Regions from separate parts of the Enterobacter chinensis genome, predicted to be linked through region 4. Evidence: predicted binding sites of a transcription regulator. Region 4 holds the regulator's gene; each other region holds the start of a gene.
The links. Region 4 encodes CRP, which controls carbon source genes, mostly activating them, when cyclic AMP is high. Its sites were predicted from a motif close to ATGTGANNNNNNTCACAT; they were not measured.
Positions count from the first base shown of each region.

Region 1: serC (3-phosphoserine/phosphohydroxythreonine transaminase) is a predicted target of CRP. The motif match lies at 4,903-4,920, and genes of this name have one in related genera.
Region 2: deoC (deoxyribose-phosphate aldolase) is a predicted target of CRP. The motif match lies at 4,492-4,509, and genes of this name have one in related genera.
Region 3: PYW49_RS13755 (YfcZ/YiiS family protein) is a predicted target of CRP. The motif match lies at 5,192-5,209, and genes of this name have one in related genera.

Region 1 is NZ_JARDVI010000002.1:203,573-210,760, reverse strand. It holds gene pflB (formate C-acetyltransferase) at 1-961, opposite strand, end outside; gene focA (formate transporter FocA) at 1,013-1,870, opposite strand; gene ycaO (30S ribosomal protein S12 methylthiotransferase accessory factor YcaO) at 2,277-4,037, opposite strand; gene PYW49_RS05935 (DUF421 domain-containing protein) at 4,165-4,857, shown strand; gene serC (3-phosphoserine/phosphohydroxythreonine transaminase) at 5,020-6,108, shown strand; gene aroA (3-phosphoshikimate 1-carboxyvinyltransferase) at 6,177-7,188, shown strand, end outside.
Region 2 is NZ_JARDVI010000005.1:238,293-245,480, reverse strand. It holds gene PYW49_RS16225 (DUF1328 domain-containing protein) at 1-48, shown strand, start outside; gene PYW49_RS16220 (patatin-like phospholipase family protein) at 169-1,221, shown strand; gene PYW49_RS16215 (TatD family hydrolase) at 1,218-2,000, shown strand; gene PYW49_RS16210 (YjjW family glycine radical enzyme activase) at 1,995-2,855, opposite strand; gene PYW49_RS16205 (YjjI family glycine radical enzyme) at 2,830-4,377, opposite strand; gene deoC (deoxyribose-phosphate aldolase) at 4,640-5,419, shown strand; gene deoA (thymidine phosphorylase) at 5,526-6,848, shown strand; gene deoB (phosphopentomutase) at 6,902-7,188, shown strand, end outside.
Region 3 is NZ_JARDVI010000004.1:212,456-219,643, forward strand. It holds gene lpxP (kdo(2)-lipid IV(A) palmitoleoyltransferase) at 1-493, opposite strand, end outside; gene PYW49_RS13730 (ECs1377 family protein) at 787-1,425, shown strand; tRNA gene PYW49_RS13735 (tRNA-Arg) at 1,429-1,503, opposite strand; gene PYW49_RS13740 (formate/nitrite transporter family protein) at 1,579-2,508, opposite strand; gene mlaA (phospholipid-binding lipoprotein MlaA) at 2,824-3,576, shown strand; gene fadL (long-chain fatty acid transporter FadL) at 3,620-4,942, opposite strand; gene PYW49_RS13755 (YfcZ/YiiS family protein) at 5,315-5,599, shown strand; gene fadI (acetyl-CoA C-acyltransferase FadI) at 5,836-7,146, shown strand; gene fadJ (fatty acid oxidation complex subunit alpha FadJ) at 7,146-7,188, shown strand, end outside.
Region 4 is NZ_JARDVI010000008.1:45,081-52,268, reverse strand. It holds gene PYW49_RS20930 (YccS/YhfK family putative transporter) at 1-1,199, opposite strand, end outside; gene crp (cAMP-activated global transcriptional regulator CRP) at 1,257-1,889, opposite strand; gene PYW49_RS20920 (OsmC family protein) at 2,201-2,605, shown strand; gene PYW49_RS20915 (phosphoribulokinase) at 2,685-3,554, opposite strand; gene PYW49_RS20910 (YheU family protein) at 3,585-3,803, opposite strand; gene PYW49_RS20905 (hydrolase) at 3,800-4,822, opposite strand; gene mdcA (malonate decarboxylase subunit alpha) at 5,051-6,706, shown strand; gene PYW49_RS20895 (triphosphoribosyl-dephospho-CoA synthase) at 6,706-7,188, shown strand, end outside.

The DNA of each region.
Region 1 (7,188 bases), on a different contig from region 4:
TACGCAGGAAGCGAACCATACGCAGTTTCATGACCAGGTGGTCAATCATTTCCTGAGCGTCTTGCTCGGTGATTTTGCCTGCTTTGATGTCGCGTTCGATGTAGGCATCCAGGAAGGTGGATACGCGACCGAAGGACATTGCTGCGCCGTTCTGAGACTTAACCGCGGCCAGGTAGCCGAAGTAGGTCCACTGGATAGCTTCCTGAGCGTTGGTAGCAGGACCAGAGATATCGCAGCCATACTTCGCAGCCATCTCTTTGATCTGACCCAGCGCGCGGTGCTGTTCAGCGATTTCTTCACGCAGACGGATAGTCGCTTCCAGGTTTACGCCGTTTTCCAGGTCAGACTGCAGGGAAACGAATTGGGCGTATTTGTCTTTCAGCAGGAAGTCGATACCGTACAGTGCAACACGACGGTAGTCACCGATGATACGGCCACGGCCATATGCATCTGGCAGACCAGTCAGAACACCAGATTTACGGCAGTTCAGAATGTCTTTGGTGTAAACATCAAATACACCCTGGTTGTGGGTTTTGCGGTATTCGGTGAAGATTTTTTTCAGCATTGGGTCCAGCTCGCGGTTATACGCTTTGCAGGAACCTTCAACCATTTTGATACCACCGAACGGAATAATTGCGCGTTTCAGTGGTGCTTCAGTCTGCAGACCAACGATTTTCTCAAGGGCTTTGTTGATGTAGCCAGCATCGTGAGAAGTGATGGTGGAAGCAACGGAGGTGTCAAAATCAACTGGCGCGTGAGTGCGGTTTTCCAGTTTAACGCCTTCCATTACGCTGTCCCACAGCTTGGTGGTCGCATCAGTTGCGCCAGCCAGGAAGGATTCGTCACCTTCATACGGGGTATAGTTTTTCTGAATGAAGTCACGTACGTTTACTTCATTCTGCCAGTCACCTTTCGCAAAACCTTCCCAGGCTGTGGCTAACTTTTCATTAAGCTCGGACATGTAACACCTACCTTCTTAAGTGGATTTTTTATTTACTGCCTGAGAAAACCATCAATGATGATCGTCGCCACGCAGGTAAATGACCCAGTATGTCAACCCAACTAACAGACCCCCACCGATAATGTTCCCGATAGTGACAGGGATCAGGTTATCAGTAATGAAATTCATAATAGTCAGGTGAGAGAAACTTTCCGGGGATGAACCAACTGCGGTCCAGAACTCCGGGCTCGCAAAGTCGCGGATGACAATGCCCATTGGGATCATGAACATATTCGCGATACTGTGCTCAAAGCCGCTGGCAACAAACATCGCAACCGGCAGAACCATAATTAAGGCTTTGTCCATCAGGCTACGACCCGAGTAGCTCATCCATACAGCCAGGCAGACCATGAGGTTAGCGAGGATGCCGAGAGCAACGGCTTCGATAAATGTGTGGTGCATTTTGTGGTCGGCGGTTTGCAGGACGTTGAGCCCCCAGCCACCGTTGGCGGTCATGTACTCGCCAGAAAGCCACATCAACAAAACAAAGAGCAGACAGCCAACCAGGTTACCCACGTAGACGTTAAGCCAGTTACGTGCCAGCTGACCCCAGGTAATTCTTCCGCTGGCCTTTGCCACGACAATCAGCACCGTTGAGGTGAAGAGGTCGGCACCGCAGATAACGCAAAGAATCAGACCCAGTGAGAAGCATATGCCGCCAATCAGTTTGGCCATGCCGAAAGGCATACCAGCAGTACCGGTGGTGGCGGTGATGTAGAAGACGAAAGCGATAGAGATGAACACACCAGCCGTGATCGCCAGATAGAACGTCTTCATCGGGTGTTTCGTTGCTTTATAGACACCCGCTTCTTCGGCAACTTTGGCCATCGCAGCGGGGAGTAAAAGATCAAAAGGGTTGTCAGCTTTCACACTAACTCTCTCTTTATTAAGTCGGCGACGAGATACTAACAAAGCATTATAGAAGAGAAATTGATATAGATCATATCTCGCCTGGCTTATAGGCCCGCAGTATGTATGGTTTTACAACAAATGCGGAGTAAGTATTTGATTATCCGTAAAAAAATAAATTTTAAAAGTTATGAAAAGAGTTGAATTTTTTCGTTCAGCCACCTCTGAAACAGTTAATTAATATGGAGTATTTACCATAAATAGTAACAGTAAAGCTCAGGTAAATATTATTATATTTACCCATGTTTAACTTTATTATTACAATCAACAGTCATTGCCGAAGAAAATAAAAAACGGGGCAATGAAATTGCCCCGTAATATAGCCCAGACGATTGAATACGCCTACTGCTGGTAATGTTATGTGCGCTTATTTTGACCAGTAAGCGGTTTTCGCTTTCTGCAGCTTTTCGTAGGCCTTCAACAGTGACTGATGGGCAGGGAAGGCTTTCAGATCGCTATCAACAGCCTGCAGACCATAGAATGGCTCTTCGCCACTCAGGGCCGCGCTAGCTGCTTCCACGGCCTCTGCACCGTACATACGCACGAAAGCATTCAGATATTGCAGCGGCTCGCGATCGTCTTCCTGTGCCAGCAGCAACAGCGTTTGCAGGCAGCGGTAATAATTGGTGCGCTCGGCAGAGAAAACTGACTGATTGAACTCCATGGTCCACTCGGTCCAAGCCAGGGCCTGATCCAGGTCGCCACCCGCCAGGGCCAGCATCGCTTTCAGCTCACCGATACGCAGGGTATACCAGCCGTTGTCTTTACCGGTCGCCAGACCCAGCAGTTCACGTACGCGTGTGAAGTCATCGTGGCCTTCCTCGTCCAGCTGGGCGATCAGGTTCAGATAATCTTCTTTCTCCCATTCACTGCCTGGGAGAGCCAGCAGCGTTTCACGCAGATGCGCGCCCATGCTGTTATTCGCCAGCCACAGATCTTCAGCCGGGTAGATGTCGGACATGCCAGGAACAATAATGCGGCACGCGTAGACGCCAAGGTGCTCGTAGTCGGCGATATAGACGTCCTGGTCTTCGGCTTTGAAAATAGCCATCAGCGTAGCGAACTCTTCTTCCGTGGTACCGGCAAAGCTCCAGTCCACAAACGGATAGTCGGCGTCCTGTTTGAACATATCCCAGGAGATCAAACCGCTGGAGTCGATGAAGTGGGTTTCGAGGTTGGTATGCTCGGCCACTTCTTCATCGTCGAACGTTGGCGGGGTGAAGACGTCGAGATCTTTCAGGCTACGGCCCTGCAGCAGCTCGGTAACGGTACGCTCCAGCGCCACGCCGAAGTCCGGGTGCGCGCCGAAGGAGGCGAAACAGGTGCCGTTGGCCGGGTTAAACAGCACAACGCAGATAACCGGATATTTACCGCCCAGCGAGCCGTCATAGGCAAAGATTGGGAAACCTTCTGCTTCCAGTTTGGCGATGGATTCCACCACGCCCGGATAACGCGCCAGCACGTCTGCCGGAATTTCAGGCAGGCTGATGGATTCGGCAATAATGCGGTTTTTAATGTGGCGTTCGAAGACTTCAGACAGACCCTGCACGCGGGCTTCATTGCGGGTGTTACCGGCGGACATGCCGTTGGACACATACAGGTTGCCGACGATGTTCATCGGAATATAGACGGTCTGCTCATCAGACTGACGGGTAAACGGCAGGGCGCAAATACCGCGATCTTCGTTACCGGACTGCAGATCGATCAGCATGCTGGCGGTCAGTTCGCTGTCTGGATCGTAGAAGGCACGCAGGCGCGCGTCGAGAATACCTTCCGGCAGTTCGTCGTCTTCGGTCAGCGGGAACCATTTTTCATTTGGATAGTGAACGAACGGGCCGTTAGCGATAGTCTCGCCCAGCCAGAAGTCAGCGAAGAAATAGTTGGTGGACAGACGCTCAAAGTACTCACCCAGCGCAGAGGCCAGTGCCGCTTTTTTTGTCGCGCCTTTACCGTTGGTAAAGCACAGGGCACAGTCTTTATCGCGAATATGCACGGACCAGACATGAGGCACCGGATTGAGCCAGGAGGCTTCTTCGATGTTAAAACCCAGGTCGGTCAGTTTCTGCTGGAAGCGAGCGATGGAATCTTCCAGAGCGGCGTCTTTGCCGGGGATAAACGTTTGAGTCATGGCGTTCACTTTTATCGTACGTAAAGCGCGCAATGATACGGGTTTTGCGTGACAGGTGCTATCTTCGGCGAAAATAAAAGCCTGAGCTATGCTTACATTCAGTAACCTACTGTTAAGGCATAGAAAAATGAAAGCGTTTGATCTCCAGCGGATGGCATTTGATAAAGTCCCACCTGAGTTTTTAGGCGAAGTCGCTCTGCGCAGTCTGTATACCTTCGTCCTGGTCTTTCTGTTTCTCAAGATAACGGGGCGTCGTGGCGTACGACAGATGTCGCTCTTTGAGGTGTTGATCATCCTGACGCTGGGTTCAGCGGCGGGGGACGTCGCCTTTTATGATGATGTGCCGATGGTGCCGGTATTTATCGTCTTTGTCTCACTTGCGCTACTTTACCGCCTTGTGATGTGGCTGATGTCGAAAAGCGAAAAGCTGGAAGATCTGCTTGAAGGGAAGCCGGTCGTTATCGTCGAGGACGGACAGCTGGCCTGGGAAAATGTTCAGAGCGCCAATATGACCGAGTTTGAGTTCTTTATGGAGCTACGCCTGAATAGCGTTGAACAGCTCGGGCAGGTGCGTCTGGCGATAATGGAAACCAACGGGCAGATCAGCGTCTATTACTATTCTGACGACGAGGTGAAGCCTGGGCTTTGTATCCTGCCAGATATGTTGGTCGAGCGTTTCAGAACCGTACCCGAAGCGGGCGAGTATGCCTGCGTGAGATGCAGCCACGTAGTTGCGATGCTGCCAGGGGATCGTCAATTATGCCCTCGCTGTGCAAATCCGGAATGGACGAAGGTTAGCCGGGCTAAACGCATCACCTGACAGCCATTTTGTCGGTTTTGTCTTAGCGAGGCGGCAGATTGTTTTGTGTGACGCAGGGCACATTTCACGGGTCATAAGTTTTAGACATTGCGGCGCGTGTCACTGAATGATAAAACCGATATCCACAGTTATAACTTATGGCTTTTAGCGTGGTGAGGGGAAATGGCTCAAGTCTTTAATTTCAGTTCAGGTCCGGCGATGTTACCGGCAGACGTGCTTAAACAGGCTCAACAGGAACTTTGTGACTGGAATGGTCTCGGTACGTCGGTGATGGAAATCAGCCACCGGGGTAAAGAGTTTATTCAGGTGGCGGAAGAGGCAGAAAAGGATTTTCGCGATCTGCTGAATATCCCCTCGAACTACAAAGTATTGTTCTGTCACGGCGGTGGACGCGGTCAGTTTGCTGGCATCCCACTCAATCTGCTGGGTGACAAAACCACCGCTGATTACGTTGATGCGGGCTACTGGGCGGCCAGTGCGGTAAAAGAAGCGCACAAATACTGCACGCCGAATGTTATCGATGCCAAAGTGACCGTTGACGGTCTGCGTGCCGTAACGCCGATGAGTGAGTGGAAACTTTCCCGTGATGCGGCTTATCTGCACTACTGCCCGAACGAAACCATCGACGGCATCGCTATCCACGAAGAGCCAAACTTTGGTGATAACGTGGTGGTTACCGCGGATCTCTCTTCGACCATCCTTTCCACACCGCTGGATGTCAGCCGTTATGGTGTGATTTACGCTGGCGCACAGAAAAATATCGGTCCTGCTGGCCTGACGATTGTTATCGTACGTGAAGACCTGCTGGGTAAAGCGCATAAATCCTGCCCGTCGATTCTCGATTACACCGTCCTGAACGATAACGATTCCATGTTCAACACCCCACCAACATTTGCCTGGTATCTTTCCGGCCTGGTCTTCAAATGGCTGAAGCAAAACGGCGGCGTGGCGCAGATGGACAAAATTAATCAGCAGAAAGCCGAACTGCTGTATGGCGTGATCGACAAGAGCGATTTCTACCGCAACGATGTGGCGAAAGCTAACCGTTCTCGCATGAACGTGCCGTTCCAGCTGGCGGACAGCAATCTGGACAAAGTGTTCCTGGAAGAGTCCTTCGCGGCAGGCCTGCATGCGCTGAAAGGCCACCGTGTCGTTGGTGGCATGCGTGCTTCTATCTATAATGCGATGCCGCTGGAAGGCGTTAAAGCCCTGACGGATTTCATGATCGATTTCGAACGTCGCCACGGTTAATTGCGCTGTTTTCACCCCCGCAGCGCTGCTGCGGGGTTTTTATTATGTTGAGTTGAGAGTTAAGTTTCATGGAATCCCTGACGTTACAACCTATCGCGCGGGTAGATGGCACCATCAATCTGCCTGGTTCAAAAAGTGTCTCGAACCGCGCTCTGCTGCTGGCAGCTCTGGCAAACGGCACCACCGTCCTTACAAACCTGCTGGACAGCGATGACGTGCGCCATATGCTCAATGCGCTGAAAGCGTTGGGTGTTCATTACACTCTCTCCGACGATCGTACCCGCTGCGAAGTGACCGGCAATGGCGGCGCGCTGCACGCGGGTGAAGAGCTTGAGCTATTTCTGGGTAACGCCGGTACGGCGATGCGCCCGCTGGCGGCAGCCCTGTGTCTGGGTAGCAACAACATCGTGCTGACCGGCGAGCCTCGCATGAAAGAGCGTCCGATTGGCCATCTGGTGGATGCCCTTCGTCAGGGTGGCGCACAGATTGAGTATCTGGAGCAGGAAAATTATCCGCCACTGCGTCTGCGCGGGGGCTTTACCGGCGGTAACGTTGAGGTGGATGGCAGTGTGTCCAGCCAGTTCCTGACGGCGCTGCTGATGACCGCACCGCTGGCACCGCAGGATACGGTGATCGCTATTAAAGGTGACCTGGTCTCCAAACCGTACATTGATATCACGCTGCACCTGATGAAAACCTTCGGTGTCGAGGTTGAAAACCACTCTTATCAGCGCTTCGTTGTTCGCGGTGCCCAGCAGTACCAGTCTCCGGGCAACTATCTTGTTGAAGGTGATGCTTCATCCGCGTCCTATTTTCTCGCCGCTGGTGCAATTAAAGGTGGCACGGTAAAAGTGACCGGCATTGGCCGTAACAGCGTGCAGGGCGACATCCGTTTTGCGGACGTGCTGGAAAAAATGGGCGCCATTGTTACCTGGGGCGATGACTTCATCTCCTGCACCCACGGCGAGCTGAATGCCATCGATATGGACATGAACCATATCCCGGACGCGGCGATGACCATTGCCACGGCGGCGCTGTTTGCCAAAGGCACCACCACGCTGCGTAATATCTACAACTGGC
Region 2 (7,188 bases), on a different contig from region 4:
ATTATTCTGTTCCTGGTCAGCCTGTTTACGGGACGTCGACGTCCGTAGCAAACGCAATATTCCTTCAACAAAAAAAAGCCAGTCACTGCGACTGGCTTTTTCTTATTTGCGTTGCAGGTCGGGTGCGTTACTGTGGTGACAGAAAATAATCAAAACAGGAAAGCAGAGGTGGGGCAACGAATTCCCGTTACGCTCGGCAATATTGCGCCGCTGACGTTAAAACCGTTTCGCGCAGGTCAACTCGCGCTGGTCTGCGAAGGCGGTGGACAGCGCGGCATTTTCACCGCAGGCGTGCTGGATGAATTTATGCGTGCGCAGTTCAACCCGTTTGACCTGTACTTCGGCACGTCTGCCGGGGCGCAGAACCTCTCTGCCTACGTCTGTAACCAGCCCGGCTACGCGCGAAAGGTCATTATGCGCTACACCACGGCGAAAGAGTTTTTTAACCCGGTGCGCTTTGTGCGCGGCGGCAACCTGATCGATCTCGACTGGCTGCTGGAGTCGACCTCCAGCCAGATGCCGCTTGCCATGGACACCGCCGCCCGTTTGTTTGATAGCGGCAAAGAGTTCTGGATGTGCGCCAGCCGGGGTGATGATTATTCGCCGGGCTATTTTTCTCCTCAGAAGGAGAACTGGCTGGACATCATCCGCGCCTCCAGCGCGATCCCCGGCTTTTATCGTACCGGCGCTCTGCTGGACGGCATTAGCTATCTGGACGGGGGGATCAGTGACGCGGTACCGGTGCAGGAAGCCGCCCGGCGCGGGGCGAAAACCATTGTGGTGATCCGTACCGTACCGTCGCAAATGTATTACACCCCGCAGTGGTTTAAACGGATGGAGCGCTGGCTGGGCGACAGTAGCCTGCAGCCGCTGGTGAACATCGCAAAGCAGCATGAAACGACCTACGGCGCGATGCAGCGCTTCATTGAAAAACCGCCGGGTAAGCTGCGTATTTTTGAAATCTACCCACCTAAGCCGCTGCTGAGCATGGCGCTGGGCAGTCGCGTTCCTGCGTTGCGCATGGATTACAAAACGGGGCGGCTGTGCGGACGTTACTTCCTGGCGACGGTGGGAAAAATGCTGGCGGAGCAACCGCCGCTTCATCGGCATAAACGCATTATTATGCCGCCTGCGATTGTCGCCAACGACGCCCTGACGATGCCGCTAGTGGACATCCCGCAGGCGAATGACGCTTTATTAGATAATGAGGATCTGGCGTGACGCACCGCTTTATCGATACCCACTGCCACTTTGATTTCCCGCCGTTTACGGGGGATGAAGAGCAAAGCATTGCGAAAGCGGCTGAAGCAGGCGTTCAGGCCATCATTGTGCCGTCAGTTGAAGCGGCTTATTTTTCCCGCGTGCTGGCGCTTTCCAGGCGGCACTCCGCGCTCTATGCCGCGATCGGCCTGCATCCGATTGTAATTGAGCGGCATCTTGATGAGCATGTTGAGAAGCTCGATGAGGTACTGCAGACCGCAGGAGACAAACTTATCGCCATCGGTGAGATCGGCCTCGATCTTTACCGTGAGGATCCGCAGTTTGAGCGCCAGCAGACGATCCTTGACGCGCAGCTCAGGCTGGCGAAGCGTCACGATCTGCCAGTGATACTCCACTCAAGACGCACGCACGATAAGCTGGCTATGCACCTGAAGCGCATCGAACTGCCGCGTAAAGGCGTGGTGCACGGCTTCTCCGGCAGCCTGCAGCAGGCGCAGCGTTTTATTGAACTGGGCTATAAAATCGGCGTTGGTGGAACTATCACCTACCCGCGAGCCAGTAAAACCCGGGACGTAATGGCACAGCTACCGCTGTCGGCGCTGCTGCTGGAAACCGACGCGCCGGATATGCCGCTGAATGGTTTTCAGGGGCAGCCGAATCGCCCGGAGCAGGCGGCGCGCGTGTTTACCTCCCTGTGTGAACTGCGAAAAGAGCCTGAAGAGGTCATTGCCGATGCGCTGCTGGAGAATACCCGTTCGATATTTGGCATCACGCTATAGGTAAAGCCCCGGACGGATCACCGTTATCTTCTGTTTTTCCAGCGCCCGGGCCAGCGGTTCAACGTCCTCTGGCGTGGCGCTGCGCCATGATGCCGCCTCACCGTAAACGCCATGCGCATGAAACGCGTTGATGCGCACCGGCACATTTCCAAGCCCGCGGATAAACGTCGTCAGCGGTTTGAGGTGCTCCAGATAATCACACTGCTCCGGAATGACCAGCAAGCGGAGTTCCGTCAAACGGTGACGAGCTGCCAGCCAGCGGATGCTCTGCTTAATCTGCGGGTTTTCACGTCCGGTGAGGAAACGATGATGCTCGTTCCCCCATGCCTTCAGATCCAGCATCGCGCCATCCAGTACCGGCAGCAGCTTTTGCCAGCCGGTTTCGCTTAACAGACCATTGCTGTCGACCAGGCAGGTCAGATGACGCAGGGCGGGATCCGCTTTGATCGCCGCGAACAGGGCAATCAAAAACGGCAGTTGCGTTGTGGCTTCACCACCGCTTACGGTGATCCCTTCAATAAATGGCGCTGCTTTGCGGATCTGCGCAAGGATCTCTTCCACGCTGAAGCGGTGCGCCATAGGCGTTGCCTGCTGCTGGCACAGGTGCAGACAGGTATCGCACTGCTGACAATGACTTTCCTGCCACCAGACGCATCCGGCCTGAATGATCAGCGCGTCGTGCGGGCAGTGGATCACGCACTCCCCGCAGTCGTTGCAACGGCCGATCGTCCACGGGTTGTGGCAGGTTTTACAGCGCAGGTTGCAGCCCTGCAGGAACAGCGCCAGGCGGCTGCCCGGCCCGTCCACGCAGGAAAAAGGAATGACCTGACTAACTAAAGCGCATCTGCTGTTCATGGCTTATCACGCGCGGCTGACGTTCCAGAATACGGGTATTGCGTGCGGCCTCTTCACCCAGCCACGTGGTGTTAGTTCTCGAACCCGCTTCCCGGTATTTTTCCAGATCCGATAATCGCACCATATACCCGGTCACGCGGACCAGATCGTTACCTGCTACGTTGGCCGTAAATTCCCGCATACCCGCCCTGAAGGCGCCAAGGCAAAGCTGTACCACCGCCTGGGGATTGCGTTTTACCGTCTCATCAAGCGTCAATATGTCGCTTATGCCGGAAGTGTAGTGCTTATGGTGAGGGGCCACGGCCAGCAGGTGGCTTATCGGATCCGGCTCGTCGCCGTAGGGCAGACGCGCGCCCGGCGTGGTACCCGAATCAGAGCTGATCCCCGACTGCGCGTGGAGCATCGCGCGATGCTTCCAGCCGTGCTTCACTGGCGTGTTTTCGACAAACGCCGCAAGCTCTTCGCTGATGCGATAGCCCAGCGCGTTGGCCTGCTCATCTTTACCGTAGCGTCCCGCTATTCCTGCTTTCGCACAGAGCGCGTTTACCGCTTCCGCCAGGCCGTACAGGCCAAACATCGGCACAAACCGATCGGCATCAATCAGCCCCTCTTTTACCAGGAAGCTATTCTCAAAGAAGCAGGATTGTTGATACAGAAAATCACAGCGGGCATCGATGATGGCAATTTGCTGTTGGCAGTAGTACGGAAGCGTGCGGGTGAAGAAGTCGTCGATGGAAGTGCTGTGTTCGGCAATGGCTTTAAGGTTAAGGCGCACCAGGGTGCTGCCACCGCCTGCCAGCGGCAGGGAGTTGTAACAACTCACCACGCCATAACGCCCTTTTGTGAAAATTTTATCATTCATCGGGCCATTAGAAATATGCGGTTTGCTGCATTCGCATATGTTTTTGGCCACCTCAAGCAGCAAATCTTCCGGTGTGATTTCGGGATCGTAAATAAAAGTTAGATTCGGTGCGACCTGCTTCAGCTCTGCATCTGCGCGCAATATTGCGCGCGTGATGGGGGTATCTTCCGGCCCAATATTGGCATGCATAAAAGCATCCGGCAGCGTACGGTCGAGATAGCGCCAGAAACGTTTTACTCGGCTATCGATCTCTTCTTGTGTTAGAATTCTAACATACGGTTGCAGTAGAGAATCAAGATGACCGAGATAGACCGGCATCGATGTGACGGACGGAACATGATGGTACAGAATGGTTAACAGCGAGAGGGCATCATCCAGATCTTTAGCGCCTTCCAGCTCCAGCCATTCTGAACCGTTAGCCAGAAATTTTGCGTAATCCGGCAGAACGTAACGAGGTTTGTAGGGCGCGTGGCCTTCGAACATGTCGCAGATAAATCCCTCGTCCAGCGCGGCACGTGCAGCCTCAGGAAGGGCCGGATAAGGCAGATTGTTTTCCGCTTCCAGCGCCAGAAAATGACGTTTTTGTTCCGGGGTTAACACCGGGCTTGTCACAATGTGCTGGCAACGTTGTTGCAGGGCTTCGGGGCTGGAGTGGGGCATGTTCGCTTCCTTGATTGTTCTGCGGATGATGAACGGATTGTAGGAAGGCAGCCTGTCGGGGCTTTTGATCCGACAGGGGTAATCGCTGCTTTAGTCGGCGATTTGCGCTCTAAAGTTTGAAGAAGATCGCATTACAGTAATGCAAATTTGTATGCAGTTTTCATTAACTGTGATGAATGTCGAAGTGTGTATGCGGGTGGATGTTAGAATACTCACAGACCCGCAAGGTAAAATTGATACGGCACTGCCGTTGGAGAATGTTATGACCGATTTAACTGCAAGCAGCCTGCGCGCGTTGAAACTGATGGACCTGACTACCCTGAACGATGACGACACCAATGAAAAAGTCATCGCCCTGTGCCATCAGGCGAAAACGCCCGTCGGTAACACCGCCGCCATCTGTATCTACCCGCGTTTTATCCCGATTGCCCGTAAAACTCTGAAAGAGCAGGGCACCCCGGAGGTACGCATTGCAACCGTGACTAACTTCCCGCACGGCAACGACGATATCGAGATTGCGCTGGCGGAAACCCGCGCGGCGATTGCTTACGGTGCAGACGAAGTGGACGTGGTATTCCCGTACCGCGCGCTGATCGCTGGCAACGAGCAGGTTGGTTTTGACCTGGTGAAAGCCTGTAAAGACGCCTGCGCGGCGGCAAACGTGCTGCTGAAAGTGATCATCGAAACCGGCGAGCTGAAAGAAGAGGCGCTGATTCGTAAGGCGTCTGAAATCTCCATCAAAGCCGGTGCGGATTTCATTAAAACCTCTACCGGTAAAGTGCCGGTGAATGCGACCCCGGAAAGCGCGCGCATCATGATGGAAGTCATTCGTGATATGGGCGTGTCCAAAACGGTTGGTTTCAAACCTGCGGGTGGCGTGCGTACCGCTGAAGACGCGCAGCAGTTCCTGGCTATTGCCGACGAACTGTTTGGTGCCGACTGGGCGGATTCCCGTCACTACCGCTTTGGCGCATCCAGCCTGCTGGCCAGCCTGCTGAAAGCGCTGGGTCACGGCGACGGTAAGAGCGCAAGCAGCTACTAAGTTTGAATTGCCGGGTGGCGCTACGCTTACCCGGCCTACCGGATCGTAGGGCGGGTAAGCGTAGTGCCACCCGCCACAACTCCCCCGATTCCGCATGGAGGTTACCGTGTTTCTCGCACAAGAAATTATTCGTAAAAAACGTGATGGTCATGCATTAAGCGACGAAGAGATCCGCTTCTTCATCAACGGCATTCGTGATAACACCGTCTCAGAAGGGCAAATTGCGGCTCTGGCGATGACCATTTTCTTCCACGATATGTCGATGCCTGAGCGCGTGTCGCTGACCATGGCGATGCGAGATTCAGGAACCGTTCTGGACTGGAAGAGCCTCAACCTTAACGGCCCGATTGTGGATAAACACTCCACCGGCGGCGTGGGCGACGTGACGTCTCTGATGCTTGGCCCAATGGTGGCAGCCTGTGGCGGTTACATCCCGATGATCTCCGGGCGCGGCCTGGGCCACACCGGCGGTACGCTCGACAAACTGGAAGCCATTCCGGGCTTCGATATCTTCCCGGATGACAACCGCTTCCGCGACATTATTAAAGATGTTGGTGTGGCGATTATCGGCCAGACCAGCTCTCTTGCTCCGGCAGACAAGCGTTTCTACGCGACCCGCGATATCACCGCAACCGTTGACTCCATCCCGCTGATCACTGCCTCTATCCTGGCGAAGAAACTGGCAGAAGGGCTGGACGCGCTGGTGATGGACGTGAAGGTGGGCAGCGGCGCGTTTATGCCGACCTATGAACTTTCTGCTGCGCTTGCCGAAGCGATCGTTGGCGTCTCCAACGGCGCGGGCGTGCGCACCACCGCATTGCTCACCGACATGAACCAGGTGCTGGCCTCCAGCGCCGGTAACGCGGTTGAAGTGCGTGAGGCGGTACAGTTCCTCACAGGTGAATACCGTAACCCGCGTCTGTTCGACGTTACCATGGCGCTGTGCGTTGAGATGTTAATCTCCGGCAAGCTTGCCAAAGACGACGCTGACGCCCGTGCGAAACTGCAGGCCGTGCTGGACAACGGCAAAGCGGCGGAAATCTTTGGCCGTATGGTTGCGGCGCAGAAAGGCCCGACCGATTTCGTCGAAAATTATGCGAAATATCTGCCGACCGCGACGCTCAGCAAAGCGGTGTATGCCGATAGCGAAGGTTTTGTCTCCGCGATGGACACCCGTGCCCTCGGCATGGCGGTGGTCTCGATGGGCGGCGGCCGTCGTCAGGCGTCAGACACCATTGATTACAGCGTCGGCTTTACCGATATGGCCCGTCTGGGCGACAGCGTTGACGGTCAGCGTCCGCTGGCGGTGATCCACGCTAAAGACGAAGCCAGCTGGCAGGAAGCGGCGAAAGCGGTGAAAGCGGCCATTGCGCTTGATGATAAAGCGCCGGAAACCACACCGACTGTCTATCGCCGTATCACCGAATAGCGGTATACTGATCTGATCGATAATTTTTGAAGCACTACGTACGGAGAACAATTATGAAACGTGCATTTATTATGGTGCTGGACTCATTCGGCATCGGCGCAACCGAAGATGCAGAACGTTTTGGTGACGTGGGTTCCGATACCATGGGTCACATCGCAGAAGCCTGTGCGAAAGGCGAAGCGGACAACGGTCGTAAAGGCCCTCTGACTCTACCCAACCTGACCCGCCTCGGTCTGGTGAAAGCGCATGAAGGTTCTACCGGTAAAATTGCAGCCGGTATGGACGGCAACGCGGAAGTGGTGGGTGCCTACGGCTGGGCTCACGAGCTCTCATCCGGTAA
Region 3 (7,188 bases), on a different contig from region 4:
AGGTGGCCATCATTGGCTGACACAGACCCATCACGCGACCACCCAGTTCCAGCGACATAAAGTGAACCCCGACGACCATCACGCCGCGTTTTTGCATCTGCGCGCGTTTAAGGTTATCCAGTCCTTCCACATCAAACCACTTGCGGACGCGCTCATCTGGCCAGAACCAGGCCATGCCGGTTTCAAGCAGCGCCATGCCGATAGACTTGAAGTTTTCAGCGATGAGTTTTTCACGCTGTTCGGCATTGTACTGCGGAAAGCAAAGCTCAATATTTTTACGCGCGATGGACTCGCGACGTTTCAGGAAATAGCGGGATGTACTACCGAGCCTTGAGCCCAGTATGCGAATCACCGGATAAGGAAGCTGTACTAGCAACCAGAGCAAGCCAAGACCAAACCATGTAAACCAGTAACGCGGGTGCAAAAATTCGCGCTTGAAATTGGATTGAGACAAAATAGAGAAACCTATGTAGAGCCGGTGAAAGTAACGCATAGAGCGATACCACGTGCCTATTAGACCGTAGTACAAGGTCATGGTTGCAGGCTTTACCGATCTTTACGACGTTACCTGGCCATAGCTGACATTGGGTGGGCGGTATAATGTAACACCGTTATACGATATGTGCTATTACTCGTTTTTGATTAAAAAAGCGGCAGTTTGGGAGGTGTTTGATTTTACAGTTTTTATAGATTTCAACGATGTTTCGCGTCATCTGTGGAGCATTACAATAGGTACTGATAAAGTCTCTTTTATGGGCTAAAACGTGGCTGACAGGAAAACCCCGGGTGACTGAGCGAATCGATTATCAGATTGAAAAGTACAGTTTTACGGAAGTGAATGAATCTTCCCGCCTCACAAAGCAGTGGAGTGATGTGTTGAGCGAGTGCCGGGAGAGTAAAGCCGGGGCCGAGGAGCGCTTACGTATTGCCCTGCTCAATGTCGATTACGTGACCAGCTTTGAGCTGCCTTTCCGCCTGCTGCTCGTGCGCACGCCCCAGTTAATAGCCGGGCTTCGCAATGAGCTGCAGCTCAGCCAGAAGAACGTCATTTTTAACGGTAAACGCTTCGGTTGCGTCTGGAGTGTGAAAACCGATCTGAGCGATGTTCCTGAACATTTTCAATACCGTCTATCCACCCGTATACGACGACTGGGGTCAGTCAATCAAACCGCGGAACCTTTTTTGCAGATTGCGAAAGAGATTAAGCCTCCCGCTGAACGCCTGAAGCGTGCGCTGCTGAGCGGCCTGGAAGTGACCGCACTGGACGCGCTTTTCTGGTTTGGCATCCAACGGATTGCCGCTGAGGTGTCGCGCCTGAGAAAGGCGGGCATGAGGATTACAACGGCTGAAACAGAGGTATTTGAGAATCTGACCGGAACGACCCGACGCGTGCCGGTTTATCGTTGTGCTGAAAAGACCGACTGAATATGGTGTCCCCTGCAGGAATCGAACCTGCAACTAGCCCTTAGGAGGGGCTCGTTATATCCATTTAACTAAGGGGACGAGGCGGCACGAGTATAGCCTTATTTACACTTTGCGTTAAGCGCATTGCCGCCTGACTGCTCAAAGAGTCACCGTTCAGGTCGATTTTTTTGTCGATTTATCATCATTTTCCCGCGCCTTAAGTTCAGCTTTGCGTTTGTTAGACATGTCGTTACGAATTTGGGCATGGCTTAACAGCGCGAAGATAAACGTTCCGCCGCAGATGTTTCCCGCAAGCGTCGGCAGGGCGAACGGCCAGAAAAAATCGCTCCAGTGAAGCGTACCGTTAAAGACCAGATAGAGGATTTCCACGGTACCGACCACAATATGCGTGGTGTCGGCGAGCGCAATTAGCCAGGTCATCAATATGATCACCACTATTTTGGCGCTGCCGGCTGAAGGAAACATCCAGACCATCGTGGCAATAATCCAGCCGGAGATGATGGCATTTGAGAACATCTCGATTGGCGTATTTTTCATCACGTCCATGCCAATTTTCACAAACGCGTCTCGGGTGGGTTCATCAAAGATCGGCATATACTCAAATGCCCAGGCCGCAATGCCCGTGCCGATGATATTACCCAGCAGGACCACGCTCCACAGACGCATCAATAAACCAAAATTGCCGAGGGTAGGGTTTTGCATCACTGGCAAAACGGCCGTCACCGTGTTTTCGGTAAACAGCTGCTGGCGGGCCATGATGACAATCACAAAGCCGAAGGTGTAGCCGAGATTTTCGAGTAAAAACCCACCGGGCACACCTTCCAGCTGAACATGAAATATCCCTTTTGCGAGCAGAGATGCGCCCATTGACAGACCAGCAGCGATAGCAGACCAGAAGAGGGCCATGGCATCGCGCTCCATCTCTTTTTCGCCATCCTGACGTATATGCTCGTGGATCGCCATTGCGCGGGAAGGGAGGCGATCTTCATCAATTTCTATCTTCTCGCCGCGCGCTTTCTCCTCGCTTTCAATTTCAAGCTCCTCACTGCTCTCGCCAATTTTTTCTTCGCCCACTTCTTTCATATCTGCTCCCGGAGGTTGATCTTTCTGTTAAGCGTAGCGGCTTTTATCGGGATGCCTGTGGGGATGGTCTTAAATTGGCGGGAATGACAACAAAGGTGATACATCTCTTTCAAAGACATTATAAAATTGCCAGCGAAACGAATTCCAAAAGCCAGGCTATGCTGAGATCAGAGTCACGGTGGTTACTGCCCGTAATTGTGCTCATAGACATCGGTAAACGTGCTGTTACAATCGCTTGCACGTTTACAGACGGAGCGTCAACGGCTCCGTTACGGATGGCAATCAACGATAGCCATACTGAACAGGGAGATATTTATGAAACTTCGGCTGTCGGCGCTTGCGCTGGGCGCGACGATGCTTGTGGGCTGCGCCAGCTCCGGGGAGCAAACGGGACGCTCCGATCCTCTCGAAGGATTTAACCGTTCAATGTATAGCTTCAACTACAACGTGCTGGACCCGTATGTGGTTCGTCCGGTGGCTGTAGCATGGCGTGATTACGTTCCCCAACCTGCGCGTAACGGATTAAGTAACTTTACCAGCAACCTCGAAGAGCCTGCGGTAATGGTGAACTACTTCCTGCAGGGTGACCCGTATCAGGGGATGGTGCACTTTACCCGCTTCTTCCTCAACTCCATATTGGGTATGGGGGGCTTTATTGATGTTGCCGGCATGGCTAACCAGAAACTGCAGCGTGAACAGCCGCACCGTTTCGGCAGCACGCTGGGACATTATGGCGTCGGATATGGCCCTTACGTGCAGTTACCGTTCTACGGTAGCTTTACGATCCGTGATGAGGGCGGCGATATGGTGGATACGCTGTATCCGGTCCTGTCGTGGCTGACCTGGCCGCTGTCGATTGGTAAATGGACGGTAGAAGGGATTGAAACGCGCGCGCAACTGCTCGACTCTGATGGCCTGCTGCGTCAGTCTTCAGATCCGTACATTATGGTGCGTGAAGCGTACTTCCAGAATCATGACTTTATTGCCAACGGCGGTAAGCTGAAGCCGGAAGAGAATCCAAACGCGAAGGCTATCGAAAACGAACTAAAAGATATCGATTCGCAGTAAATAAAAAGGTGAGCAATGCTCACCTTTTTTGCTTCAAGCGCGATTAGAACGCGTAGTTGAAGTTCATGCCATACAGCCAGGCTTTACCTTCGGAAGAGAACTCATACGGACCTTCCTTGAAGTTAACTTTTTGACCATGCATATAAGAGATACCGGCATCAACCGAGGCATCTTTGTTGAAGGCATAGGTCGCACCTGCGCTCAGCCAGAAGCGGTCCTGATCCGGAATTGAGATGGAACGCTTGTCTGCTGGGACCGGGCTGTCATCGAAGGCAATACCGGTACGGAACGTCCAGTTGTCATCCATATAGTAGGTCGTACCCAGCGCGATGCGGTAAGCGTCGCGGAAGCTTTCATCTTTATAGAAGAGCGTGTCGCCCTTGCTGTTGGTTGCTTTCAGCTCCTGGAACTGACTCCAGCTGGTATAGGTCAGGCTATAGTGAACTGCCCACTGCGGCGCCACTTTGTTATAACCTGACAGTTCCCACATTTCTGGCAGGTGCAGGCTCAGAGAACCGCCGGTGGTACGGCCGTTGGTACCCATAGGTAGACCGAAGTTGCCGAGGATTTGGTTATAAGCGGAAGGCAGGCTGCTCTTATAGTCGCCATCAAAGTCGATTTTCACTTCGGAACGGTAAGTAAAACCGTAACGGTTGTTTTTATCGAGTTCATACAAGATACCGGCGTTCCAGCCAAAGCCCCACTCGTCACCCTTCAGATACGCAATCTGGGTGTCTGCCGGAATTCCCGCCACTCGCTGCGCCAGTGCCGGTGGCAGTGCGCCTGAGCCAGCCACGATTTTGCCCAGGTCGCCCGCGTAGCGTTCGATCTTCGCTTTGGCATACACAGCGTCAAAGCCAACGCCAAAGCTCCAGTGATTGTCCAGACGGTAAGCACCGCTCAGGTTCAGGTTCAGGGTTTCCAGGTCGGTTTTACCGCCAAACGCCCCAGCGGCGTAGTTGTCGCTAAACTCAGTCGCTAAACCGTAGTTAGAGGTGACGGAGGCCCCCCAGCCAAACTGATCGTTGATTGGCGCGACGAAGTGCATGTTTGGCACCCATGCCGTTGGCGCGATGTTATCCGCTTTCAGGCTGGCGCCTGTCGGAGAACGACCTGAAATATCAACGCCGGGATCGACAAAAATAGCACCAGCAGAGAAGGTCGGACGATCAAACATCATGATCAGCGCAGGGTTACGACTCGCGTTACCCGCATCATCTGCAATCGCACCTTCCCCGGAATACGCACGGCCAAGGCCAGAGGAAGAAAATTCGTTTAACTGAAAGCCCGCTGACCAGGCGGAAGTTGACACGATTGCCACTGCGACTGCCAGCGCAGTTTTGTTGAACAGGGTTTTCTGGCTCATGACCATAACCTCATTGAGTTATTTTTATTCAATAATTGTTACATACCGTAACAGGAGCGCGAAGTGTAGGGTCTGAGGTATGACATACAAATCAGACCAGTGGCGTGAGTATAGGTCTGACCAGCTAGAATGTTGCAAGTTTGTTTGTTAATATTTTCAAACATGTTTCGTGAAACGAGATCTGGTTGGCAAAATTGTGACCATCGCGACTCACCCAAAAGGGTGGTTTTTGTTTTAGATCATTTTTTAGTGTGATATTGGTCACTTATCCGCTTTTACGCCATTAACGGCTGGAGAGAGCCAGCGCCGGGGCGTAAAATATCAGCATCGTGTTTATCTCGCGCGCTGCGCGAATACAGAGGAAATTGAGCTATGAGTAAATGCAGTGCTGATGAAACCCCGGTTTGCTGCTGTATGGATGTTGGGACCATCATGGACAACACCGATTGCACCGCCTCTTACAGCCGTGTATTCACCAACCGTGCCGAAGCGGAAGAGACCCTGACCGCGCTGAGCAAGCGTGCGCGCGATGTTGAATCCGAACCGTGCGAAATCAAATCTACCTTCACCGAGGTGGACGGTGGCGTGCAGCTGGACATCGATTTTGTCTTCGCCTGCGAAGCCGAAACGCTGATTTTCCAGTTAGGCCTGCGTTAATCTCTGCGGCCTGATGCCCTCACCCCCAGCCCTCTCCCACGGGAGAGGGGGCAAACACTAAAAACGGTAACCTATGGGTTACCGTTTTGCTTTTACCTCGGGGCATTTTCTTTTTCTTCTCTGTGTCTTAGCTCGCACTTTTTCGTTTCCCCGATTGGCTGAATGTAAAAAAATGGTTAAGACTATTATCAGGTCAGACCACTTTATGTTTGAGATAATTTTTACAGGGGAGTGTTATGAGTCAGGCATTACCGCTTATTACCCGTCAGGGCGATCGCATTGCCATCGTCAGCGGATTGCGCACGCCATTTGCGCGTCAGGCAACGGCGTTTCATGGCATACCGGCTGTCGACCTGGGGAAAATGGTAGTGGGAGAGATGCTGGCTCGCAGCGAAATTCCGCCTGAAGTTATCGAGCAGCTGGTTTTCGGCCAGGTCGTGCAGATGCCGGAAGCCCCCAATATTGCGCGGGAAATTGTACTCGGTACCGGGATGAACGTTCATACCGATGCCTACAGCGTTAGCCGCGCCTGTGCGACAAGTTTCCAGGCCGTTGCTAACGTTGCCGAAAGCCTGATGGCGGGCACGATCCGCGCCGGGATTGCAGGTGGGGCGGACTCCTCTTCGGTACTGCCGATTGGGGTCAGTAAAAAGCTGGCGCGCATCCTGGTGGATGCCAACAAAGCCCGCACGACGGGTCAGAAACTCAAACTCTTCTCGCGCTTACGCCTGCGCGACCTCATGCCTGTGCCACCTGCCGTAGCGGAATACTCTACCGGCCTGCGCATGGGAGATACCGCTGAGCAGATGGCAAAAACGTACGGCATTACCCGTGAACAGCAAGATGCCCTGGCGCATCGTTCACATCAGCTTGCGGCAAAAGCCTGGTCGGAAGGCAAGCTGTCCGATGAAGTCATGACTGCCTATATTCCGCCCTACCGCGAACCGCTCGCGGAAGATAACAATATTCGCGGCACCTCGACGCTGGCGGATTACGCAAAACTGCGCCCTGCGTTTGACCGTAAACATGGCACGGTGACGGCGGCTAACAGTACGCCACTGACGGATGGGGCTGCCGCTGTGATCCTGATGACCGAATCCCGCGCAAAAGAGCTGGGCATCACTTCGCTGGGCTATTTACGCAGCTATGCTTTTACCGCCATTGATGTCTGGCAGGACATGCTGTTAGGTCCGGCCTGGTCCACGCCGCTGGCGCTGGATCGCGCGGGGCTGACGCTGGCTGATTTAACCCTGATTGATATGCACGAAGCGTTCGCCGCGCAAACCCTGGCTAACGTACAGCTGCTGGCAAGCGAGCGTTTTGCGCGCGATGTGCTGGGCCGCGCGCATGCCACAGGCGAAGTGGATCAGAGTAAATTTAACGTGCTGGGGGGCTCCATCGCCTATGGTCATCCATTTGCGGCGACAGGGGCGAGGATGATTACGCAAACATTACACGAGCTACGCCGCCGTGGCGGTGGTTTTGGTCTCGTCACCGCCTGTGCGGCGGGTGGACTGGGTGCAGCAATGGTTCTGGAGGCTGAATAATGGAAATGACATCTGCCTTTAATCTGACGGTTCGCCTCGATA
Region 4 (7,188 bases):
GTGACAAACAGCACGGTCATTAAGATCCAGTAGGGTTTTGGCAGATGCAGCGCCATGCCCATCAGGCTGGCGGTACTGAGCATAACGCTAATTCTGGCGGCGTTGCGCAGAGCGGAAGATTTAAGAGAAAGATAGCTTCTGAGCGCGGGCAATAACGGAAGCCGCTTTTGCTTATCCGCCATCAGATCGCGGGGGTAAAGCGGGCGCTGTGTACGCAGCACGCGGGCGATGCGGCTGAAGTGCCAGGCGGCAAACTGGCCGACCGGGTTATCCGGATGCTGGCGCGCGATTTTCTCCAGTGCGCCGAGCTGTTTTTCCATGTTAAAGCGCGTGGGGTAGCGGTGGTAGAGAATATCGTCAGCCAGGACCCGCAGGCGCGCCGACACGGTCTGCGCGTTCCAGCGGATCACCGCTTCGGCGTGGCTGCGCTCGACCAGCTTTTGCACCTCTTGCGGGTGGTGAAGGCTAACGGAGATATGCTCCTGCAGATCCAGCCCAACCTGGAAGGTGCGCAGCAGCCGTTTGTATTCGTGGTTCTTGTTGGCGGCGAGCATATGCAGCTGCTGATAGCACTGGCTTATCAGATCCACCACCTTTTGCTGGCGCGTCAGCAGCGGCGGCAAGGATTTTTCCGGATCGGTATGCTGGGTGAGCAGGGTGTATTTGGCTTCGCAGTAATCCGCCAGCTGCACATAGAGCAGGCTCAGGGATTCACGCAGCGGCTGTTCGCGCCACAGCCAGAACCAAAACCAGTTAAACAGCCCGTACCACAGCGTTCCCAGGGCGTAGATCAGCAGCGGCTCCCACACCGGCATATTTCCGGCGAGGCTAAGCGTGAAAATGGCCGCAATCAATGAGGCGGGAAGCAGGCGGGCATGCAGCGAGCTGATTTCGGCCGTGACGCCGAGGGTCATGGCCAGCACGGTCAGAATCAGCGGCAGCGGAATATCCCGGGCAAGCAGAAGCTGTACGGCGAGGCTACAGCCCGCAAACAGGCAGCCGCCAATAATCAGGCGTTTGAAAAAGCGCTTATGCGGCGTGTCCAGACCGGCAATGTTGCAGCAGGCAGGGACGAGAGAAAACAGCAGGCCTTGCTGAAGATGTCCGAGGATCAGGCCTACGGCCACAGGAAGACATAACACCAGCGTTTGTCGCAGTGCGTAGTTAACTTCCGGGTGATAGATCAGCCTGCGCCACATGGGGAGTAGAGACAAAAACGGCGTGACACCTTGTGGTGGCACGCCGTTTAAGCGGAATTAACGCGTTCCGTAGACCACGATGGTTTTACCGTGGGCGGAGATCAGGTTTTGATCTTCCAGCATTTTCAGGATACGGCCTACTGTCTCACGGGAACAACCAACGATCTGACCAATTTCCTGACGGGTAATTTTAATTTGCATGCCGTCCGGGTGGGTCATTGCGTCTGGCTGTTTCGCCAGGTTCAGCAGGGTCTGCGCAATACGGCCGGTCACGTCCAGGAAGGCGAGGTTACCCACTTTCTCTGAGGTGACCTGCAGACGGCGCGCCATCTGGGAAGAAAGACGCATCAGGATGTCAGGGTTAACCTGAATCAGCTGACGGAACTTCTTGTAAGAAATTTCAGCCACTTCACATGCTGTCTTTGCACGAACCCAGGCGCTACGTTCCTGGCCCTCTTCAAACAGGCCCAGTTCACCGATGAAATCGCCCTGGTTCAGATAAGAAAGGATCATTTCTTTCCCTTCTTCATCTTTGATCAGCACTGCCACCGAGCCTTTAACGATGTAATACAACGTTTCCGCTTTTTCACCCTGGTGAATCAGCGTGCTCTTCGATGGGTACTTATGAATGTGGCAATGAGACAAGAACCATTCGAGAGTCGGGTCTGTTTGCGGTTTGCCAAGCACCATGCGCTGTTATCCTCTGTTATAAGCTGTCACCAGAGTCATCAGATGCATCCGGACTCTGGGGTTGCAATCGAATTCTTACCCATACCCTGGGAAGTCGGCTACCGTAACGTTTCGCAGCCAGTAAAGTTTGATGTCCTCTGCATACACGTGTAACGTCAATGTATTACTGTAGCATCCTGAGTGTTTTAGCATAGCTTTCGCCGCGTGTCTCCTGGTGTCTCGCTTCAGCATGATGCAGGTCGCCTTCCATTGCGAGAAATGTAACACACGCGTAATCTGTCACCAAAAATGCAACGTTGGAGTTCAAAAATATGCAAGCGCGCGTGAAGTGGGTTGAAGGTTTAACGTTCCTGGGCGAGTCCGCGTCAGGACACCAGATTTTGATGGATGGTAACTCCGGCGACAAAGCACCAAGCCCAATGGAAATGGTGCTGATGGCAGCAGGTGGATGCAGTGCGATTGACGTAGTGTCGATTTTGCAAAAAGGTCGTCATGACGTGACAGATTGCGAGGTTAAACTCACCTCAGAACGTCGCGAAGAGGCGCCACGCCTGTTCACCCACATTAATCTGCACTTTGTTGTCACCGGTAAAGAACTGAAAGACGCGGCGGTCTCGCGTGCGGTGGACCTGTCTGCGGAGAAGTACTGCTCTGTGGCGTTAATGCTGGAGAAAGCGGTAAAAATTACCCATTCGTATGAAGTGATCGAGGCTTAATCTTTTGGCGGGTGGCGCTGCGCTTACCCGCCCTACGGATTGTTGGCCCGGTAAGCGCAGCGCCACCGGGCAAAACTGATTATGCGATCTGCTTCCCTTCCATCAACCGCTCCACCAGCGGCGTCATGATTAATTCCATCGCCAGCACCATTTTCCCGCCCGGCACTACCAACGTATTCATGTGCGAAATAAATGAGCCCTGCAGCATCGCCAGCAGCCAGGGGTAATCGATACCTTCAAGATTGCGGAAATGGATCACCACAAAGCTCTCATCCAGGGACGGTATCGTTTTGGCGGCGAACGGGTTGGAGGTGTCCACCGTCGGCACGCGCTGGAAGTTAATGTGCGTGCGGGAGAATTGCGGCGTTAAGTAATTGATGTAGTCTTCCATTGAACGAACGACGGAATCCATCACCGCCTCGCGCGAGTGGCCGCGCTCGCTCATGTCACGCGTCAGCTTCTGGATCCACTCCAGGTTAACGATAGGGACCACCCCGACCAGCAGATCCACGTGACGCGCCACGTCGTGTTGAGGCGTGACCACGCCGCCGTGTAATCCTTCGTAAAACAGCACATCGGTGGGTTCCGGCAGCGGCTGCCAGGGGGTGAAGGTGCCCGGCACCTGATTCCAGGGCACGGCTTCATCATAGGTATGCAGATACTTGCGGGACTGCCCTTTGCCGCTCTTACCGTATTCCAGAAAGGTTTGTTCCAGCAGGCCGAAGTCATTGGCTTCCGGGCCGAAGTAGCTGATGTGTTTACCCAGATCGCGCGCCTTACGGATGGCCATGTCCATCTCCGGACGTGTGTAGCGGTGAAAGCTATCGCCTTCGACCTCCGCCGCACGGAGATTCAGCTGGGCGAAAATCTTGCGAAATGCGAGGCTGGTGGTGGTGGTTCCCGCACCACTCGACCCCGTAACGGCAATAACCGGATGTCTGGCAGACATAGCAACTCCCTGACTGAAAAGGTTGGAAGATCAGCCGTGAAACGCGTTGCGGGGCATGATATTGACCGTCTCATGCAGTTCTGACCACACCAGCAATACGTCGCCGCTTTTCAGCTGGCGCTTTACATCGTTGACCTTTTGCTCAAGCGAGCGTTCCTGTTCACCATAATCGGTGCCTTCGCGTAATACAAAGCTTTCAATCAGATTATCGAGCGTTTCGGGAGCCAGATCCTGCCAGGGAATAATCATTTTGCACCGTCCAGATAAGGGGTTAGCCAGTCAGGAATACGCGTCTCAAGCCACATTTTCGGGCGACGCAGCGTACCGCCGATAAACCCGACGTGGCCGCCGTGCTCCGTCAACTGATAGTGAACGTTGTCGGGCAGGAATTCCTGAGCGGGGATCGAGTGATGATCCATAAAAGGGTCATCTTTGGCATGAATGATGAGCGTCGGCTGCGCGATCTTGCTGAGCAGCGGCATGGCGCTGCACTGACGATAATAGTCAATCGCATCGGCGAAGCCGTGAATTTTCGCGGTGATCAGATCGTCGAACTCGCGAATACGGCGCACTTTTTTCAGCTGGCGCAGGCTGACCGGCAGGGTATCCGGGTAGGCCTTCAGCTTACGCGCCGCGTTGGCCTTCAGCAGGTTGAGCAAGTAGCGCTGATAGACGCGGGAAAAGCCTTTCTCCATGTGGTAGCTGCACTGCTCCAGCATAAACGGCGCGGAGACAATCACTGCGGCATCCAGCGGTACGCTTTCACCCTCTTTCGCCAGCAGACAGGCCAGCATATTTCCGCCCAGCGAATAGCCCACGGCAGCGGTGGGAACTGTGCCAAAGTTTTCACGCAGCCAGTGTAAAAACCACGTTCCGTCTTCGGTTTCACCCGAGTGATAGATGCGTTTCTGACGATTGGGTTCGCCGCTACAGCCACGAAAATGCATCACCACGCCGAGCCAGCCGCGGGCTTTTGCCGCCTCAATTAACCCATGCGCATAGGGGCTGTGCAGGCTGCCTTCCAGGCCGTGAAAGACCACCAGACGCGGCTTATGGCGGGCCTGCTCCGGTTCTTCGCTCCAGGCGAGATCCAGAAAGTCACCGTCTGGCAGGTCAAGGCGTTGCCAGTGCGGGGTGAACTGAACCTTGCGGCGGATCAGTCGCGGCAGCATGGTCTGCAAATGGCGATTGGCGACGCCGCGCATAGGCACGAACTCAGTGCTGTCTTCGGCTGCAATGTCGAAGTCTGATGGAATGATTTGGGTCATAAGCGCGATGCTGATTCTTGTCGGAAATTAACGATACTTTCCGAATTGTACCCCGTTTAGCCTGGTTTTCCGAAACATGAACTGATCCCGATCACAAATCTTTACCTTGATTATTACTCTCAGGCTAATGATTCCGCTCTACGCTTAATTGATGCCTTTCTCACCAGAGCGCACACTTTACTCAACGTTAAGCAAATCAAAATGATTAGCTGAATCAGGAGGTTAATAATGTTATCTGGGCAAACACCCACCCGGCAATGGAACACCCGACGTAGCGAAAAAGCACGTCGTCTGGCGTCCGTACCGGTGCAGGGCAAGGTACTGCCGACCGGCGATCTTGTCGCCATGCTGGAGAAGCTGATCGCACCGGGCGACAAAGTCGTTCTGGAAGGCAACAACCAGAAGCAGGCAGATTTCCTTTCCCGCTCCCTCGCTGAAGTGAACCCGCAAATTGTCCACGACCTGCATATGATCATGCCGAGCGTCGGCCGCAGCGAGCATCTGGATATCTTTGAGAAAGGCATCGCCCGCAAGCTGGACTTCTCTTTCTCCGGGACGCAGAGCCTTCGTATTTCGCAGCTGCTGGAAGACGGTCAGCTCGAAATCGGTGCGATTCACACCTACATCGAACTTTACTCACGCCTCTACGTCGACCTTTCGCCAAACGTGGCGCTGATTGCCGGTTTTAAAGCCGACCGCAAAGGCAACCTCTACACCGGAGCGAGCACCGAAGATACCCCGGCGCTGGTCGAGGCTGCCGCGTTCCACGACGGGATCGTCATCGCGCAGGTGAACGAGCTGGTGGACGACGAGTGCGACCTGCCGCGCGTCGATATACCTGGCTCCTGGATCGACTACGTGGTGGTGGCGGACAAACCGTTCTTTATCGAACCGCTGTTCACCCGCGACCCGCGCCTGATCAAGCAGGAACATATCCTGATGGCGATGATGGCTATCAAGGGCATCTACGCAGAACACCAGGTGCAGTCCCTGAACCATGGGATCGGCTTTAACACCGCGGCGATTGAGCTGCTGCTGCCTACCTACGGCGAACAGCTCGGCCTGAAGGGCAAAATCTGTAAGCACTGGACGCTGAACCCGCATCCGACGCTGATCCCGGCCATTGAAAGCGGGTGGGTAGAAAGCGTGCACTGCTTCGGCGGCGAGCTGGGGATGGAAGAGTACATCCGCGCCCGTCCGGACGTGTTCTTTACCGGTGCCGACGGCTCTATGCGCTCCAACCGCGCCTTCTGCCAGCTGGCAGGCCAGTACGCGGTGGATATGTTCATCGGCTCTACGCTGCAGGTTGACGGTTACGCCAACTCCTCAACCGTGACGCGCGGTCGTCTTTCCGGCTTCGGCGGTGCGCCAAACATGGGCCATGACCCGCATGGTCGTCGTCACGCTACCCCGGCCTGGCTGAACATGATCACCGAGCCTGACCCGATGCAGCGCGGTAAAAAACTCGTCGTGCAGATGGTGGAAACCTTCCAGGCGGGCGTGAAGCCATCCTTCGTGGAGAAACTCGATGCCGTTGACGTGGCGAAAGCCTCCGGTATGCCGCTGGCGCCGGTGATGATCTACGGTGATGACGTAACGCACGTCTTGACGGAAGAGGGGATTGCCTACCTTTACCGGGCGAAAGATCTGGAAGAGCGCCGTGCCATGGTCGCGGCCGTTGCAGGGATCACCGATATCGGCCTGGGCGTGGACGCCAAACGCGTGGCGGAACTGCGCCAGAGCGGCAAAGTGGTCTACCCGGAAGATATGGGGATTCGCCGCACCGACGCCACCCGCTCTCTGCTGGCGGCAGGCAGCGTATCAGACCTCGTGGAGTGGTCCGGCGGTCTCTACAACCCACCTGCGAAATTCCGGAGCTGGTAATGAAACTTCTGCCCCAGATTCAGGTTGAAGGCGGTGCCGAATGGCTGGCGCGAACCGCCACGCAGTGTCTGATCGACGAAGCACGTTTAAGCCCGAAACCCGGTCTGGTGGACAGTCGGGGGAACGGCGCGCACCACGATTTATCCCTTGCGCTGATGGAGCGCTCCGCGCACAGCCTGACCCTCACGTTTCAGGCGCTGGCGCAGCAAAGCTGGCAGCGTCCGGCAGATATTGCGCTTCGGCAAACCGTCGGGCGGCTCGGCCGCGAAGGCGAGCAGCAAATGATGGCCGCAACCGGGGGCGTAAACACCCATCGCGGCGCGATTTGGGCGCTGGGATTGCTGGTCAGCGCGGTGGCGATGCTGGGCGGAGATGCCTGGGCGCAAGACGTCGCCAGCACCGCCGCGCAGCTGGCGAAACTTCCGGACGATGCGGCGCCGAAGGTGTTCAGCAAAGGCCTGCGCGCCACGCACCGTTATCGC